One region of the Actinomadura sp. NPDC023710 genome, then DNA from elsewhere that is predicted to be linked to it. Evidence: riboswitches for the same ligand, from Rfam matches in the RefSeq annotation. Region 1 holds a riboswitch; each other region holds the start of a gene.

Region 1 (4,329 bases):
CAGGACGAGGAAGAAAAAGACGCCGAGCTGGTAACCGACGTGGGTGATCCCGGCCCGCCAGACGGCCTGCGTCGTGGTGATGGGGGTGCCCGCGGGCCGCGCCTGAACGACGCCCAGGCCCAGGACGCGCTTCCCCAGCGTCCGTCCCCACATGGACAACTGCACGGCCTCGTAGATGAACGGCAGCACGGACAGGACGCAGAAGAGGGTGAAGATGATGGGCCAGTTCCACACACCCCCCTCGTCTTCCGTCTTGCTGCCGGGCTTGCCCAGACCGAATGCGCCGATCGTCACCGGGAGGACGAGCGCGAACCCGAAGACCGCGACGAGCGCGTTGTCGATGATTCGCGCTCCCGCCCTACGGTGGATCGGCGCCAGCACCGGGTCACCGGCGTCGTCGTAGGAGCCGTAGTCGTCGTAGGCGGGCTGCTGGTTCCACTGCTCCTGTTGCGGCTGCCATTGCTGCTGGGACTGCTGTTCCCACTGCTGCTGGGACGACCGCTGCTGTGGTTGCTGCCACTGAGAACCTTGGTACGGAGGCGGCGGGCCGTAGGAACCCTGCCCCTGCCGGGGCTGGTAAGGCCGCCCGCCGTGGGGGGAATCGCTCATCTCAGTCCTCCAGGCGAAGCAACATCCGGGTGTTGCCCAACGTATTCGGCTTGACCCGGTCGAGGTTCAAGAACTCTGCCACGCCTTCGTCGTAGGAGCGGAGAAGTTCTTCGTACACCTCTGGCGCCACCGGAGTCCCCAGGATCTGCTGGAAGCCGTGGCGGGCGAAGAACTCCACCTCGAAGGTAAGGCAGAACACCCTTCGCACGCCGAGTTCACGCGCGTTCTCCAGGAGGCGGGTCACGATCCGGTGCCCGATTCCCCGTCCCCCGCATCCTTTGTCCACGGCGACCGAACGGACTTCCGCGAGGTCCTCCCACATGACGTGGAGGGCGCCGCAGCCGACGAGCGGCCCCGGCGTCCCGTGCTGGACGTCCTCGGCGACCCAGAACTCCTGGACGTCCTCGTACAGCTTGACCGTCGTCTTCTTCAGCAGGCGACGCCCCGACCCGGCGTACAGGTCGACGAGCCTGCGGATCTCCTGGACGTCGGCGGTACGTGCACGCCGGATCACGACTTCCACAAGCAGGCGAGATTATCGAACGCCGCGTGCTCGCCGGGCGACGCCCTCCGTCCGCCCGTGCCGGGCACCGCGCGCAAGTGACTAGATAAAAGAGACTAGGCACTGCCGAGGGGGCGTCGAAAGTGAGGCAGAACACAGCGCACGGAAGGCGACCCATCCGGCGATTCCCTCGTTCACCGCGCAGCGCGACCTGCGAATTCGCATGTTCTGGTTGGCATCCAATGCGGGGTCCGTTAGTGTCCATCGCTGACGTCGGCCCACCGTAGGACGGAGGCCGCACCGCCGAGTCCCACGGGTCGCAACCAGCTGCCCGGGGAGCCGGGGACCCACTTTCGGAGCGTTTCGGGGAATCGCCCTGAGCGACCACCGTGAGGGGTGAATCCGCAGTCGCGGGCGATCGGTTCGCCCACGGACGCGGACGGGCCGCTCCGGCCCGAACCCGTCAGCTAACCCGGTAGGCGGCTGAGGAGAGGAGTATTCGTGAAGCGATCGCGGCATGCTTCCCTTTCACACTTCCGTGGGCGCGCGGCCATCATGGTCGGCGCGCTCGCCGTCGTTTCGGCCGCTCCGCACGCGATCGCCCCGCATGCGATCGCCGTCGCGCACGCCGACCCCGAGCCCTCCGCCAAGGAGCTGAGGACGAAGGCGCTCAAGCTCGCCGACCAGCTGGAACAGCTCACCGAGCAGTACAACGGGCTGAAGGTCAGGCTCGCGCAGTCGCAGCGCGCCGCCAAGGTCGCCACGGAGAACGCCAAGCGCCAGGAGAAGACGCTGGAGGCGCTCCGCCAGAAGGTCGGATCCCTCGCGGCGACGAGCTACATGCAGGGCGGCTCCGACCCCGCGGTCTCGTTCGTCGCCTCCCAGGACCCGCAGTCCATCCTCGACCAGGCCGCGACCCTCCACTACTTCGCCAAGCAGGACAGCACCCAGGTGCTCGGGCTGATGCAGGCCATGCAGTCCGCTCAGCGGGCCCGCAAGTCGGCCGAGGCCCGCGCCAAGCAGGTGAAGGCCCTGAAGACGCAGCTCGACTCGCAGCGTACGAAGATCACCGACTCCTACGAGAAGATCCGCGGCAAGCTCGTCGACAAGGACCCCACCCAGCTCGCCAAGCTCCCCGTCATCGGCACCGGCAAGGCCGCGCAGGCGCTCCGCTACGCGATGGGCAAGATCGGCCGCCCGTACGTGTGGGGCGCCGCCGGCCCGACCACCTTCGACTGCTCCGGCCTGACGATGTGGGCCTACAGGCAGGTAGGCATCAACCTGCCGCACTACACCGGCAGCCAGTGGAACGCCGGCACGCACGTGTCGCGCGGCGATCTTCAGCCGGGCGACCTCGTCTTCTTCTACTCCGACCTGCACCACATGGGGATCTACGTCGGCGGCGACAAGATGCTGCACGCCCCGCACACCGGAGACGTCGTGAAGATCGCCTCCATGAACGGACGCCCCTTCGCGGGCGGCGTCCGGGTCGCCTAGGCCGTGTTTCGAAGTCCCGGCCCACTTCGCTCGCCTGGCGGCTCGCTACGTGACCGGACCTGGGCGAACGCGGCATCGCTTCGCGATCTGCCCGGTTTCGCTCGCCTCCGGCTTCGCCGCACCGGGCAGGTCACGCGTTCGCGCGCGTGCCCGAGGCCACTTCGAGACAGGCTCTAGAACCCCGCCACCGCACCCGTCGACTCTGTGAAGCCGATCGACCATCGTGGGGGCCGACCGCGCCGCCCTGGTCGGCCGAGGTGCGTCGATCAGGCCCGTCGCGAGGTCGGTCAGTGCTGTCGGAGCCGACCCGTCACGCCGACCGGGTTCGCGGTGCCGTTCACCATGCTGAACTGATCGTGCCGGGGCGCGCCGGCCAGAGCCGTCGCGGGGCCGGGCTCGCCGGAGATCGAGGCGGGCCGGGTGGGCCTGTCAGGCCCGAACGCCGTCCGCGGCGACGCCTTCTGCAGGGACCTACCTGCCAGGACGCGGGCGCCGCCGCTGCGGGGTCGGACGGAATTCGGATGAGCCGCCGTTTCTCCGGATGACGCTCGCCGTCCCCTGGCGAGCGTCGGGGGGTGCATCGCTAGATGAGCTGCCTCCGGGCCGCCCACACCACGGCCTCGATAGGGGTGTTGACCTCCAGCCGGTCGCAGATCGTCCGCAGCCGGCGCCGCAAGGTCCGAGCGCTCAGTTCCAGCTTGCGTGCCGCCACATCGGCGGTGACACCGCTGGCGATCTGGGCGAGCAACCGGATCTCTTCCTCGCTCAGCCCGAAATCGTCGGTGCCACGACGTGCGAGTGTGGCTGTTTCCACTCCGTCCTCCCTCGTCCGTGGTGATGACCGCGGGGATGCAGCCGTCCGCTGCACAGGCACGGGTTGGACCTCGATCTGTACGCGCGTTGGGTTGCCGGGTCCGGACCCTTCCGGACTTAGATCATCGGATTCCTTTTCTGTCTCACGCGCTTGGCCGGAGGTGGCCGCATGGCCGATTGCGGGGGTGTACGGGGGAACTCCGGGTGACGATTCACTCGTTGGCCTGCCGAGGGAGACGGGATGTGATCGCCAGCCATCCGCCCGCCCCTTCTCGCCGAAACCACCGGTCCTCGCAGTGAACGAAGATCGTGAATCGTTTCAAGCTACGCTTCGGCTCGGAACGCTAGGCGGCCGGATCCGGCCCGTCAAGCGCCGGTCAAGAGCGCTGCGTGCCCGTTCGCTCACCATGTGTGACCGTGCATTCGGTGCCCCGCCATGCCAAACTCCACTACCTGGGAAAACGCCCATGGAGCGGGACGAGGAGCGAGTTGCCACAGACCAGTATTCGTGAGGTCGCGAGGCGTGCTGGAGTCTCAGTTGGGACCGTTTCGAATGTCCTAAACCGGCCAGACCTCGTGGCCGAAGCTACCCGTGACCGCGTCCGCGCGGCGATCGAGGAGCTCGGATTCGTCCGCAACGAGTCCGCGCGCCGGCTCCGCACGGGCCCCGAACGGACCGCGGGCGAGTTCGGCGACCAGCCGCGCCGGGCGTTCGGCGTCCTCGTCGAGGACCTCGCCAACCCGTACGCGACCGATGTCGCTCGGGGCGCCGAGGCCGCGCTCAACGCGGCGGGCCACGACGCCCTCTGGCTGTCCAGCGACCACTCCGCCGACAAAGAGATCCGCCTGCTGGAACTGCTCGCCGACCAGCACGCCGCCGGGGTCCTGGTCATCCCGGTCGGGATCGG
Region 2 (4,329 bases), on a different contig from region 1:
TCCCGGACAGCTCGGCTCCCCGCGGGATCCGCTCCAGCGGGTTCACCACGTAGCCGGCCATGAGCACGCGGCCGCCGCGCGTCTCCAGCCGTGTGACGGTGTTCGCCGGGCGCAGCTCCCGGAGGGGCCGCACGTGGAAGCCGAAGGCCGTGACGTCCAGGACGCGGCGGCCGAGCGTGCCGCGCGGGCGCCCGGCCCCCCAGTAGACGCGCCCGTCCCGCTCCACGAGGCGGGCGCGCAGCTCGGGACGTTTCACGGGGTCGTACTCGGCGGCGGCGAGCGCCCCCGCGTGGTCGCCCTCGCGGATCAGGTGCGCCGCGATCGCGGGCAGCGGGTTGGCCTGCTCGAAGACCCGCGGGTCCAGCTCGGCCAGGTAGGCGGCGGCCAGGTCGAGGAAGCGCGCCTGGTGGTCGGGGTCGCGGTCGCGCAGCTCGCGCAGGTAGAGCACCAGGTCGTGGTTGACGAACTTGACGTCCTTGGCCCGCTGCAGGTCGTAGGCGCCGCGCAGCGCGAAGAGCATGTCGATGCGGCGGTGGATCTCCAGCCGGTCGGCGAAGTTGGCCGGCTCGGCGCGCCGGTTGGAGATCGACGGCGCCGGCGTCCGCTCCCTGACCAGCCAGTTGTAGACGCGGTGCGGGATCAGGGCGGTCCGTCCCGCCTCCAGATAGGCCTCGGCGGTGAACAGCAGGTCCTCGTAGTGCAGCCGCTCGACGAACCGCAGCCCGTGCTCCTCCAGGAAGCCGCGCCGGTACGCCTTGTTGGTCGAGAGGGTGTCGTAGAGGAGATCGGGGTTCTCGCTCAGCGAGTCGTAGACGACGCTGTGCCGGTAGAGCCACGGATACCAGGGGCGGATCCGCCCCTTGGCGCCCTCGGGCAGGTCGAGGAAGATCCGGTCGCAGAGCCCCGAGACCATGTCGGCGCCGGTGTCCTCGGCGGCGGCGAGGAGGTTGAGGCAGGCGTGCCGGTCCAGCAGATCGTCGCTGTCGAGGAACATCACGTACCGGCCGGTGGACGCATCGATCCCGGTGTTGCGGGGGCGGCCGCAGCCGCCGGAGTTGACCGGCAGGTGAACGGCCCGGACCCGCCCCGGATGGGCCGCGGCGAGCCGGTCGGCGGCCTCGCCCGTGCCGTCGGTGCTCGCGTCGTCGACGATCAACGTCTCGACGCCGCCCAGGGACTGCGCCAGCGCCGAGGCCACCGCCCGCGGAAGCCTCCGGGCGTCGTTGTAGGCGATCACCACCACGCTGACATCCGGGCGCACCGCCATGGGCATCCCCCTCCGCAGACTCCGGCGTGCTGGATACCTATCCAGGAACTCCGCACTGAGCTCCAAGGGGGATCAAAGGCTGTCAACGCTTAGCATTACCCACCGTCAGCGGAGGCATTGGGCACAACACCCGGAACGCCAGAAGGCGCCCGGCGGGAGGCCGGGCGCCTTCGTCACACGTGCGCCTTCTCTAAGGCGTCGCGTCAGCGGGCGTAGTCGGGGTAGCCGTAGCCGACGACCTGCGACTTGTCGCGCACCTTCTTCTGCACCGCGTTGTCGGTGTTGCCCTCGATGGTGGAGATGGTGCCGTTGCCGTTGTCCTTGACAACGATGCCGACGTGGTCGATGTCGCCGATGTCGGCCTTCGAGCCGTCCTGCCAGTCGTAGAACACCACGGCGCCGGGCTTGGCGGTGTGGCCCCAGCGATCGGTCTGCTTGAACCAGCTGGCGTGCTGGACGGTGTAGGCGTCCCAGCCCATGTTCTTGACGCCGGTCTGGGCGCCGAGCCAGGAGACGAACATGTTGCACCACTGGGCGCCGTTGTACTCCTTGACCGAGAAGCCGCCGTCGCGCTTGGCGGTGGCCTTCGCCTGCGGAGTCGAGACGTACCACTTGTGGTACTTGGTCTCACCGCCCTTGCCCTCGTGGATGCCGACCTGCTTCTGCGCGAGCTTGATCACTTCAGCGGGCTTGACGGCGTGCGGGGGGACCTTGAAGCCCTCGCGCCGGGCCTCGGCCGCGGCGTTCTCGGCCTTCACCGTCTTGGCCTTGGAGGACTTGTGCGCGGTGGTGCCCTGCTCGGCGACCACCGCCGTCTGGGTGGAGGTGTCGGCGACCGCGCGGCCGCCGGCGAGGGGGTTGACCACAGAGAGCCCGACCGCGCCCGCCAGGACCGCGCCTACGGCGACGCCGACGGCCTTGTCCTCGGGGCTGAGGCGGTTGAGCGAAAGTCGATCGAAAAGACCGGACATACAGGGAATCTCCTTGTCTTCCATGGCGCCTACCGGGTTAGCTGACGGATTCGGGCATGGAAGCAGCCCTACGGCGCGACTCTCGGGCGCGCCGATTCACCCCAGAAACGTGGGTCCCCGGCTCCGTTCCGGTCGCACTGACCGGACGGACTCGGCCTCGCACCGCGCGAGCGGTGCAGGTTTACGGATTTCTCACTGACAGATCTTGATGAGGGGGCGCGCGTCACTGGGCGCGCATCGCGTGCGGATTCCGCTCCGCGATCCTCGGCCGCGCATGGTGCGGCCGGTGGCAACGCATGGGACGCGTTGCGTGATTCGGGATCGAAGGTACCAACCTTCTCAAGAAAAGCAAACCAGACATAAAGCAAAGTCTTGCCTGCTCAAGGCCCTTCCAAGAGACTCCCAACACCGGGACTGCGCCGCCTCTTCCCGATCTTTGTCGAGACGCCCCTCAGCCCCTTGCCCGCCGTACTTACCGGGCCTTCGGGAAAAGGTAAAGAAGATCGAATGGAGGGCGGCCGGCACTCCCCGCCCCCGGTCTGCACCACCCGCCCGCCCGTCCAGGTGAGGCGCACGTCACATTCGGCGATCTCCGCTGGTCAGGCGTGCCGTTCGTCACCGTGAGGCTCGGACGATCACTCCACGTGGATGGCGAAGAGGGTGGTGTCGTCCGCCGCCCGGTCGTGCTCCATCCGCGCGAGAACCTCGTCCAGCACCCGGTCGGGACGCGTGGAGGAGTCCTGCAGGATGTGGGTCAGGCGGGCGATCCGCTCGTCCAGATCCGCGTCCCTGCGCTCCACCAGGCCGTCGGTGTAGAGGAAGAGCATGTCGCCCGGATTCAGCCCGGTGGTGATCGTCGTGTACTCCCAGCCGGCCATGGCGCCGAGCATCGGGTCGCGGACCACCTCCAGCGGGGTCGCCCGCCCGTCCCGCACCAGGATCGGCGGCGGATGGCCCGCGCACGTCCACTCCAGGAGGTGCCGGGACGGGTCGTAGTGGGCGACGATGGCGGTGCCCGTCGCGGGCGGGTCCATGGCGCCGATCAGCTCGTTCAGCCAGCCGACCAGCCGTCCGGCCCGCTCCCCCGTGCAGGCGAGGCCCAGCAGGCCGTTCCGGGTCCGCGCCATCGCCGCCGCCGCCGGCAGCCCGTGCCCGGCGGCGTCCCCGATGGCGAACATCGCCCGCCCGTCCTGCAGGGCACGGGTCGCGAACCAGTCGCCGCCGATGCGGGCCGTGCTCTCCGCCGCCATACTGCGGATCGAGGTGCGCAGGCCCGGGAGCTGCTCGGCCTCGTCCTCGTCCGGCAGGATGGCCCGCCGCAGCGTCACCGCCACGCGCCGCTCCTGCGCCGTCCGCGCCTGCTGGCGCAGCATCTGCCGCCGGGTCTCGGCCAGCGCGTGCTCCACCCCGCGCCGCCGGGTGATGTCCTGCGAGACGATGTTGATCGAGACGGGCAGCCCGGACTCGCCGAGCACGGGCTCGGCGAACACCCACAGATGGCGGGGCGTCCCGTCATTGCCGGTCACGCGGTGCTCCGCCTCCACCGGTTCGCGGCGGGAGAACATCGTCTGGACCGCCTCCTCGACCAGCGGAAGGTCGTCGTCGGCCACGACCTTCGGCAGGTCGTGCGGCATCGGCGGCACCTCGTCGGGTGAGAGGCCGTAGTTGGCCAGCATCTGCGGCGTCCAGTCCGCCTCCCCGGTCGCCAGGTCCCACTCCCCGAATCCGATCAGGGCGAGCCGCTCGACCCTCTCCAGCCGCCGCGCGATGCGGTCCTCGGTCAGGTGGTACCGCCAGGTCACGCAGACGCCCGTCGGCACCCGCACGCACCGCACGCTCATCCGCGACGAGCGCGACAGGCCGCGCTGAGCGGTCGAGTACTGGATCGAGGGACGTTCCAACCGCGTCCCGGTCTCCAGGACCCCGACATAGTCGTCGAACAGCCCGCTGAGCACCGCCCCCGGGTCCGTCCGCAGCAACCGCAGTCCGGTCAGCTCCTCCCGGCCCCGCCCGAACATGTCCTTGGCGACGCCGTTGAGCTCCGCGAAGAGGAAGTCGACCACGTTGCCGTCCGGCCCCCGCACGGGGACA
Region 3 (4,329 bases), on a different contig from region 1:
GTTCGTGAGCTTCTTCTCCTTGGTGATGTTGACGTCCATGTCGTCGGCGCGGGAGTTCTCCCCCACGATCATGCCCTCGTACACCTCGGTGGTCGGGCCGACGAAGAACGTCCCGCGCTCCTGGAGGTTGGTGATCGCGTAGGCGGTGGCGGCGCCGGACCGGTCGGCCACGAGCGAACCCGAGGGACGGGTGCGCAGCTCACCGAACCAGGGCTCGTAGTCCTCGAAGACGTGGTGCGCCATGCCGGTGCCGCGCGTCTCGGTCATGAACTCGGTGCGGAACCCGATCAGGGCGCGGGCCGGGACGAGGAACTCCATCCGGATCCAGCCGGTGCCGTGGTTGGTCATGTGCTCCATGCGGCCCTTGCGGACCGCCATCAGCTGCGTGACCGCGCCGAGGTACTCCTCGGGGATGTCGACGGTGAGCCGCTCGACCGGCTCGTGCTTCCTGCCGTCGATCTCCCGCGTGACGACCTGCGGCTTGCCGACGGTCAGCTCGTAGCCCTCGCGGCGCATGTTCTCCACCAGGATCGCCAGGGCGAGCTCGCCGCGGCCCTGCACCTCCCAGGCGTCGGGACGCTCGGTCGGCAGCACCCGGATCGACACGTTGCCGACGAGCTCGCGTTCGAGCCGGTCCTTGACCATCCGGGCGGTGACCTTGGTGCCCTTCTCGCGGCCCGCCATCGGCCCGGTGTTGGTGCCGATCGTCATGGAGATCGCGGGCTCGTCCACCGTGATCAGCGGCAGCGGGCGCGGGTCCTCCGGATCGGCGATGGTGTCGCCGATCATGATGTCGGGGATGCCGGCGATGGCGATGATGTCGCCGGGCCCGGCGTCGTCCGCGGGCTTGCGGGTGAGCGCCTCCGTCATCAGCAGCTCGGTGATCTTCACCCGGTCGACGCTGCCGTCGTGCCGGCACCAGGCGACCTGCTGGCCCTTCTTGATCGTGCCGGCGTGCACCCGGCACAGCGCGATCCGGCCGAGGTAGCTGGAGGCGTCCAGGTTCGTCACGTGCGCCTGGAGCGGGGCGTCCGGGTCGTAGGCCGGCGCGGGGATCGTCTCGGTGATGACCTTGAACAGCGGCTCCAGGTCGTCGCTGCCGGGCATCGTGCCGTCCGCGGGCTTGTCGAGCGAGGCCCGCCCGGCGCGGCCGGACGCGAACACGATCGGGAAGTCGATCTGCTCCTCGTCGGCGTCGAGGTCCATGAAGAGCTCGTAGGTCTCGTCCACGACCTCGTCGATGCGCGCGTCGGGACGGTCGGTCTTGTTCACGACAAGGATCACCGGCAGCCGCGCCTCGAGCGCCTTGCGCAGCACGAACCGGGTCTGCGGGAGCGGGCCCTCGCTGGCGTCCACCAGGAGCACGACGCCGTCCACCATGGACAGGCCGCGCTCGACCTCGCCGCCGAAGTCGGCGTGCCCCGGAGTGTCGATGATGTTGATGGTCAGCCCGTTGTGCAGGACCGCGGTGTTCTTCGCGAGGATGGTGATCCCCTTCTCGCGCTCCAGGTCGTTGGAGTCGAGCACCCGGTCGTCGACGTCCTGGTTCTCGCGGAAGGCGCCGGACTGCCAGAGCATGGCGTCGACCAGCGTCGTCTTGCCATGGTCGACGTGGGCGACGATCGCAACGTTACGGAGGTCGTCGCGCGTGGAGATGGGCATGCGGGTTCGCCTTGCGTGAGAGTTCGGGAGTCACCGCAGACACGCGGCAGTACCCATTCTACTTGGCCGGGCGTACCACCCACTCCGAGCCGTTCGTCCCACCGGTCGCACGGGCCTCGATTGGCCAACTTTGCGCATCCTTTGTAATCTGCCCGAGATCCGGTCGTCCGGAGTCCCACCCCCCGGGACTGCGGCCGGAACGCCGAATCTCCCGCGGGAGAACCGGGGACCCACCACCCTCGGGGTGAATCGACGCTCGTCGTAGGGCGACTCCGGCCCGAACCCGTCAGCTAACCCGGTAGGCGTACGAGGAGAGGAGAACACCGGCTTGGCTCCGGATTCCCACCGGCGGCGTCGCGTTCTGCCCACCGCCACCGCCACCCTGCTCCTGATCGGCCTCGGCGCCACCGCGCCGAACCTCGCCCACGCCGCGCAGCCGTTCCGGCCCGCCTCCGCGCCGTCGGCTCCGAGCCCCACGCCGACGACCGAGAAGGGCCTGCGCAAGAGCCTCGACGCGCTGAACGAAGAGGCCGAGATCCTCACGGAGAAGTTCAACAAGGCCCGTGTGGAGTTCAACAAGGCCCGCAAGGCCGAGCAGGACGCCACCAAGGAGGCCGAGCGGCTCCGCGCCCTCGCCGAGCCCGCCCGCCGGCGGCTCGGCGCCCTGGCCGCCGCGAACTACATGGCCGGCAGCCCCGACGTCCTCTTCGGCTCCGGCGCCTCCCCCGAGGGGCTGTCCGACCGCGCCTACCTCGCGCAGAGCCAGGCCACCGCCGTCCTCGCCCTGAAGAAGCAGATCGACCAGGCCGACGCCGCGGAGCGCACCGCGAAGGCGAAGACCGCGCAGGTCAAGAAGGCCTGGGACGACGCCAAGAAGGCGCGCGAGGCGGCCAGGACCAAGGTCTCCGAGGTGATGAAGCGCCTCGACAAGCTGACCACCACCCACGCGAGCGACCCGCGCACCGGCCTCAGCGCCACCGTCAAGGGCTCCGGCCTGCCCGCGAAGATGGCCCGCAAGGCGCTCACCAAGCTCGGCTCCCCGTACGTGTGGGCCGCCGCCGGACCGAGCAGCTTCGACTGCTCCGGCCTCGTCGTCTGGGCTTACGGCCAGGTCGGCAAGCCCGGCCTCCCGCACTACACCGGCGACCTGTTCGCCATGGGAACGAAGGTCTCGCGCGGCGCGCTCCGCTCCGGCGACCTCGTGTACTTCGGCGGCAACCTGCACCACATGGGCATCTACCTGGGCGACGGCAAGTACCTCCACGCCCCCCAGACCGGCGATGTGGTCAAAATCTCCAAACTCTCCGACCGCTCCGACTTCGCAGGCGCGAACCGTATTTCTTAGCGTTTTTCTCCTCCTTCGGGCCTGGCGGCCCTCCATCGTCGATAAACGCGGGCGATCGCTGGCATCGCTTCGTCTCGCCTTGCGGCTCGCTGCGCGATCAGGTTCTCGCTTCGCTTGAACCTGCCTTCGGACGCGATCGCGGCCCTTGGGGTTGTTGCGGGGTTGCTGTGGCGGCTGAGGTCGGTCGTGAACGGCTTGGGTGCTCGGCCGATCTCGATCAGATTCACGCTTCGCTCGAACCTGCCTCCGGACGCGATCGCGGTCCTTCAGGTTGTTGCTTGGTTTCGGCCGTGGCCAGGGTCGGCGCGTTCGGGCTTGGGCGCCCGGGTGGATCCCCGCGGGGCGGGCCCGGGTTCAGGAGGTTCTAGGTGAGGCCCTGGGCGGCCAGGAGGTCTATCACTGGGCGGTCGCCGGGGAGCCAGTCGACGTCGTAGAGCTCGGGCGGGGTCAGCCAGCGGAGTTCCAGGTGTTCTAGAGGCTGGGGCTCGCCTTCTACCAGCTCGGCCGTCCAGACGCGCAGGACGGCGCGCTCGCTCAGGCGCCAGTCGCCGCCGACGCGGCGGACGAGGCGCACCTTCACGGCCAGTTCCTCGTGGCACTCGCGTACCAGGGCGTCCTCGTCCGACTCTCCGGGGTCGACCTTGCCGCCGGGGAGCTCCCAGCCGCCCGCCATGTGCGGCGGCTCGGCGCGCTGGGCGGCCAGCAGCCGCCCGTCCGCGAGGATCGCCGCCCCCACCACCACCACGAGATCGATCGCGACCAGCTCCTCTCCGTCTTCGTGATCAGACCGCGGCGCCGGTCCGTCCGGTTCCGTTCCCCCGGAGGGAGTCGACCAGACGCGTCGCGTCGCGGACGATCTCCTCAAGGTGGTCGCCGTGTGCCCCGCGCCAGTAGACCTGCCCGCACCCGGCGCAGCGGCCGTAGACGTCGTAGCTGCGGCGCGTGCCAGCCCGCAGCTCGCGCTCGACCTCCTCCTTGTCGACCGGGACGAGCTCGCCGTTGCAGGCGGTGCAGCGCGTCCACGGCCGCAGGACGGGCGCGAAACGGTCGAGCAGGTCGCGGAGCTGGTCGTCCGGCCGCGAGCCGCGGACGTAGGCGCCGAACCACAGGGCGCGGCGGCGCAGGAGGCCGCGGTCCTGGGTGAGCAGGACGCGGCGCTCCTCGTTGGCCTGGACGACGAGCGCCGGGTCGTCCATGTCGTTGTGGTAGGCGGTGTCGAGGCCGAGCAGGCGCATGCGCCGGGCCAGCGTGCCGAGGTGCACGTCGAGGAGGAAGCGGGGGGCGACCTGGCCCGGCTCCAGCGGCACGGGCTGGGGGCGCGG
Region 4 (4,329 bases), on a different contig from region 1:
GGCTTGGTCAGCCGAGGGGCTTCGGGGCGCCCTTCTTGCCGATGCCGTGGCCCCAGGACAGGACCTCGTACTTGACGCCCTTCAGGTGGCCCGCCGAGGTGCCCGTGTCGTACTTGCTGTTCGGCTTCTTGCCGTCCACCAGGTGGCGGAAGGTGTAGGTGTCGAGGTCGAGCATGACGCCGCGGTGCGACGGCTCGCCCGGCCCGCGGTCCCCGACGAAGCCGGTGACGCTGCGCCCCTTGTAGGTGACCTTGACCTTGGTGTGCATGGGCCAGCTCGGGCTGGCGAACAGGCCCTTCTGCATCGGCTTGCCGCCCGCCGGGGCGCCGGTGTCGCCGTTCACGCCCGAGCCGTCGTCCCAGAAGTAGGACGCGGTGGTGCTGCCCGACAGGACGGCGTGGCTCTTCGAAGCGGCCTTGCCGGTGGTGTGGCGGGCGGCCTTCGCGTCGTGCTGCCCGGCCACCTGCTGGCCGGTGATCTTGCGCCCGGTGACCTTGTGCCCGGCGGCCTGCCCGGCCACCACCTGGTCGGTGACCTTGTGCCCGGCCACCAGCTGGTCGGTGACCTTGTGCCCGGTCACCTGCTGCCCGGTCACCAACTGCCCAGTGACCTTGTGCCCGGTCACCTGCTGCCCGGTGACCGTGTGCGCCATCGGCTTGTCCGCCGGGGCCCCATGGGCGGCCTCGACCGCCACGCCCGCGACCAGGATGCCCGCGAGGGCGGTACCGATAAGGGCGGTTCGCTGCTGCATGTTCATCCTTTGCTCGGTGGGCCGGGCGCCGGGCCATGCCTTCGGCGTGAGGGACTGGACTCGCCGTTCGGGCATGACGGATCCGGCGCACGGCACGTGGGCGTGCTCGCGACGTGGGTGTGATCGCGCGGGTGGAGAGGGGGAGCACCGCTGGACGGTGCGGGCAAGGGGCCGCTCAGCGGCCCGGGCTCACCGGTACTCGGGGTAGCCGTAGCTGGCGACGGTGGAGGTGTCGCGGACCTTCTTCTTCACCGCGTCACCGGTGTTGCCCTCGATGGTGTTGATGGTGCCGTCGTGGTTGTCCTTCACGACGATGCCGACGTGTTCGACACCCTTGATGCCGCCGCCGTTCCAGGCGAAGAAGACCACGGCGCCGGGCTTCGGGGTCTCGCCGAAGCGGCCGGTCTTCTTGAACCACTGGGCGTGGCTGACGGTGTAGGCGTCGGCGCCCATGCCCTTGGTGCCGGTGTGCTGGCCCAGCCAGGACACGAACATGTCGCACCAGGACTGGCCCTTGTAGACGGAGGCGCTCTCGGCACCGATGCGGTGGGCGTTCAGCTCGCCCAGCGACGAGCCGATGTACCAGTTGTTGAACTTGCTGTTGCCCGAGGCGTCCTCGTGGGTGCCGACCTGCGTGCGGGCGAGCTTGATGACGTCCTGCGCGGAGGCGCCGGCCTTGGCGCTCTGGCCGCCGGTCTTGGCGCCGTTGGCGTCGGCCTTGGACACCTCGGCAACGTGCGCGGTGTTCGCGGGCTTGGTGTCCGCCTGGGCGGACGGGGCCAGGGAGGCGAAGCCGAACACACCTGCCATGGAGAGGACGGCTCCGGCGGCCACGCGGGTGCCCATGCGCTTGGTCAGGTCGAAAGTACGAGCGGTCATGAAAAGGTTCTCCTGAGTTCTTCCAGTCCGCCTACCGGGTTAGCTGTCGGGTTCGGGCATGGAAGTGGCCCTACCGCGACCCCGCGCACGGCGGGGGTGCGGATTCACCCCGGTGTTTCGGTGGGTCCCCGGCTCCGCTCGGCCGTGATCGGCGCTCTGCGGACTCGGCGGCGGACGTGCCTTGATCGGCCGTCCTGATGATCAGGGACTTGATGCGCCCTTCATGATCTGGTCGGGCGCTCCGGACGGGCTTCCCCGTCGGTCACAGAGCCACAACAGGTTCAAGCCGCCCCATATTTCGTCAAGCACGCCCCAACGACCTGGTCGACCTGCAAAGACTTCACAAAACCCCCTCAACGCAAGGGCTGCGGTCCAGTCAAGCTGGACCAAGATTTTCGGTGCGACACCCTCAACCGGACCGCCCAACGGTGCCTGGAATTTGCGTACCGCTCAGCTCGTCATCTTTGAGCTATCGGTGCGGAACTGAGCCGACCGGGCCTGAGCGTGCAGGCGGAACCCCCGCCGCCTACGGCGATGCCGGACGCGGGCCGGTGAACAACGCCAGGGTCGGAGGAGCAACGCGGGGTTCTGGACGGAGCACGGGCGCGCCAGGCCACCACCGTGAGCGGCGAACGTGCCAGCCGAGCCGCCCACACCGGCACCAGCCTCACCGGACCGCCGTAATCCGCTCCGTTCCGCCCGCCCTTCAAACTCCGCACTCGCCAGAGGCTCGATATCACCCGCCTGCCGACCCGTCCTGTTCTCCTCCCGACCTACTCGGCCGCGATCTGCTCCCGAACGGAGAGCCACTCATGCCAGCAGTCTGCGGGCGGAGTGTCGGAGTACCCGCGAGACCGCTCAAGGTCGTGTGCGACGCTGAGCGGGACGGTCATGCATACCGCATCGTCGCGGATGGCGAGCACCTCCGCTTCCGTCAGCGGCTCGCCCTTCTCCTGCTCAGCCGCATGCAGGATCACCACCAGAGCCGGCATGAAGACGGCGCAGAGTGGGTCTTCGTCGTGGGACATCTGTTCTCCAGACTGCTCAGGTCACGTTTCGGGCCCGGCAGGCCGAGGACGCCGAGCGGAGGATCGACCGCGTGCGCACCTTTGCCGGATACCGGGAATACCACGAACACGGCATGATCGGCCGTTCCTTCGCGTACGAGCAAGCCCTGCTCCGAGAGGTCGAACGCCTCGTGCACAACATCCGGCGCGAGGTCGAAGAGGTCTTCTACCTCAGGTTCGAGGAGTTCCGGGACGTCGTGCTCCATCCACGGCACCCCCACGCGGCCTCCATCGAGCGAGCCGGGGTGTGGGGCCTGTCACGTCTCGGCGGCCACCAACCTGAACCAGGCGTGCCCTGGGCACGCGAGCGGAGCGGGTGCGAGCCGTGGCCGCGCAGGCCGGTCAGGTTCCTGGGCCAGCATGGCGCGCGCGACCTCGGTGTCCACCGGGGCGCCCTGCGAGGACGTTCCGAGGGAGCCCGAGGAGTGGACGGGACGGACGAGGCGGTGGCGGCCGATGGCATCCGGTCCGGCGACCACGGTGGCGACGGCGGCGGGTTCGCGCGCCTTGACCGCCGCGGCGAGGGCGCCGATCTCGGCGAAGCGTGAGGGGCCGACCGGCTCGATGGGGACATCGAGGACGCCCCCGCAGGTGAGGCCCACGGCGACGGCGGCGAGGGCGAAGGTCTCGCCCGCGGCCCAGCGGGCGATGTCGCCGAGGATGTCACGCATGCCGGAGGCGCGCCGGTGGCGTCCTGGACGGGCTCGGGCGTCACGCCGGCGGCGCACTCGGCGAGGAAGAGGCCGGCCGGGGCCACGTCGACGCCGAGGTCGGTGATGATCCGGTGGACGCAGGACACGCCGGTCATGGAGAGAGTGCACGTAAAGCGAAATTCACCGTCTTACTGCCAGGCTTTCCCCCCTCTGAAGTTAAGAGCTCCTCCTTCGAGGGGAGGGGGAAGCCATGCCCAGCGTGGCAAGTCGCGGGCCATGGATCAGGACCGAGTGTTCTACGGACTCGACGAGACCGGTGGGGTCGACGGTGTTCCGTATCGGCCTCGCCTTTCACAGGGAGCCGGTGCCATGAGCACGATCACTACCCATGACGGTACGGAGATCTATTACAAGGATTGGGGCGAGGGCCCGGCCGTGACGTTCTCGCACGGCTGGCCGTTGAGCTCCGACGCATGGGACGGCCAGATGCTGTTCCTCGTCCAGCACGGCTATCGGGTGGTCGCGCACGATCGGCGCGGTCACGGCCGATCCAGCCAGACCTCCACAAGAAATGACATGGACGGCTACGCCGACGATCTCGCCGCGGTGATCGAGGTGCTCGACCTCAGGGATGCCACGCTGGTGGGCCACTCCACCGGCGGCGGGGAGGTCGCGCGCTACATCGGCCGGCACGGCACGAGCCGGGTGGCCAAGGCGGTCCTGATCGCGGCGGTGCCCCCGATCATGGTGAAGACCGAAGCCAACCCCGAAGGCCTCCCGATCGAGGTCTTCGACGACATGCGCGCGGCCCTCTTCAACGACCGTTCGCAGTTCTACCAGGATCTGGCCATCCAGTTCTATGGCGCCAACCGGCCCGGTGCCGGCATTTCCCAGGGAGTGCTGGATCAGTTCTGGCTGTGGAGCATGCAATCAGGTCTCCTCAACGCCTACGAGAGCATCAAGGCCTTTTCCGAGACCG

Evidence for each region. Region 1 has a riboswitch for cyclic di-AMP ahead of AB0H37_RS31840 (NlpC/P60 family protein). Riboswitches for the same ligand answer to the same signal wherever they lie in the genome.
Region 2: it holds a riboswitch for cyclic di-AMP, as region 1 does, so the genes downstream of both, AB0H37_RS43415 (CHAP domain-containing protein) here and AB0H37_RS31840 (NlpC/P60 family protein) in region 1, are expected to answer to the same signal.
Region 3: it holds a riboswitch for cyclic di-AMP, as region 1 does, so the genes downstream of both, AB0H37_RS36705 (C40 family peptidase) here and AB0H37_RS31840 (NlpC/P60 family protein) in region 1, are expected to answer to the same signal.
Region 4: it holds a riboswitch for cyclic di-AMP, as region 1 does, so the genes downstream of both, AB0H37_RS17055 (CHAP domain-containing protein) here and AB0H37_RS31840 (NlpC/P60 family protein) in region 1, are expected to answer to the same signal.

What each region holds. Positions count from the first base shown of each region.
Region 1 covers NZ_JBFAGB010000032.1:110,158-114,486, reverse strand. Annotated here, with positions in the region: gene AB0H37_RS31850 (RDD family protein) at 1-609, opposite strand, end outside; gene AB0H37_RS31845 (amino-acid N-acetyltransferase) at 611-1,138, opposite strand; cyclic di-AMP (ydaO/yuaA leader) riboswitch at 1,403-1,609, shown strand; gene AB0H37_RS31840 (NlpC/P60 family protein) at 1,613-2,608, shown strand; gene AB0H37_RS31835 (LuxR C-terminal-related transcriptional regulator) at 3,192-3,422, opposite strand; gene AB0H37_RS31830 (LacI family DNA-binding transcriptional regulator) at 3,812-4,329, shown strand, end outside.
Region 2 covers NZ_JBFAGB010000075.1:7,052-11,380, reverse strand. Annotated here, with positions in the region: gene AB0H37_RS43420 (CDP-glycerol glycerophosphotransferase family protein) at 1-1,267, opposite strand, end outside; gene AB0H37_RS43415 (CHAP domain-containing protein) at 1,471-2,238, opposite strand; cyclic di-AMP (ydaO/yuaA leader) riboswitch at 2,250-2,405, opposite strand; gene AB0H37_RS43410 (SpoIIE family protein phosphatase) at 2,874-4,329, opposite strand, start outside.
Region 3 covers NZ_JBFAGB010000044.1:307-4,635, forward strand. Annotated here, with positions in the region: gene typA (translational GTPase TypA) at 1-1,662, opposite strand, end outside; cyclic di-AMP (ydaO/yuaA leader) riboswitch at 1,853-1,983, shown strand; gene AB0H37_RS36705 (C40 family peptidase) at 1,991-3,007, shown strand; gene AB0H37_RS36710 ((deoxy)nucleoside triphosphate pyrophosphohydrolase) at 3,372-3,761, opposite strand; gene AB0H37_RS36715 (Mut7-C RNAse domain-containing protein) at 3,790-4,329, opposite strand, start outside.
Region 4 covers NZ_JBFAGB010000013.1:73,519-77,847, reverse strand. Annotated here, with positions in the region: gene AB0H37_RS17060 (hypothetical protein) at 8-751, opposite strand; gene AB0H37_RS17055 (CHAP domain-containing protein) at 941-1,630, opposite strand; cyclic di-AMP (ydaO/yuaA leader) riboswitch at 1,645-1,794, opposite strand; gene AB0H37_RS17050 (hypothetical protein) at 2,404-2,622, opposite strand; gene AB0H37_RS17045 (hypothetical protein) at 2,604-2,903, opposite strand; gene AB0H37_RS17040 (hypothetical protein) at 2,955-3,368, opposite strand; gene AB0H37_RS17035 (alpha/beta hydrolase) at 3,720-4,329, shown strand, end outside.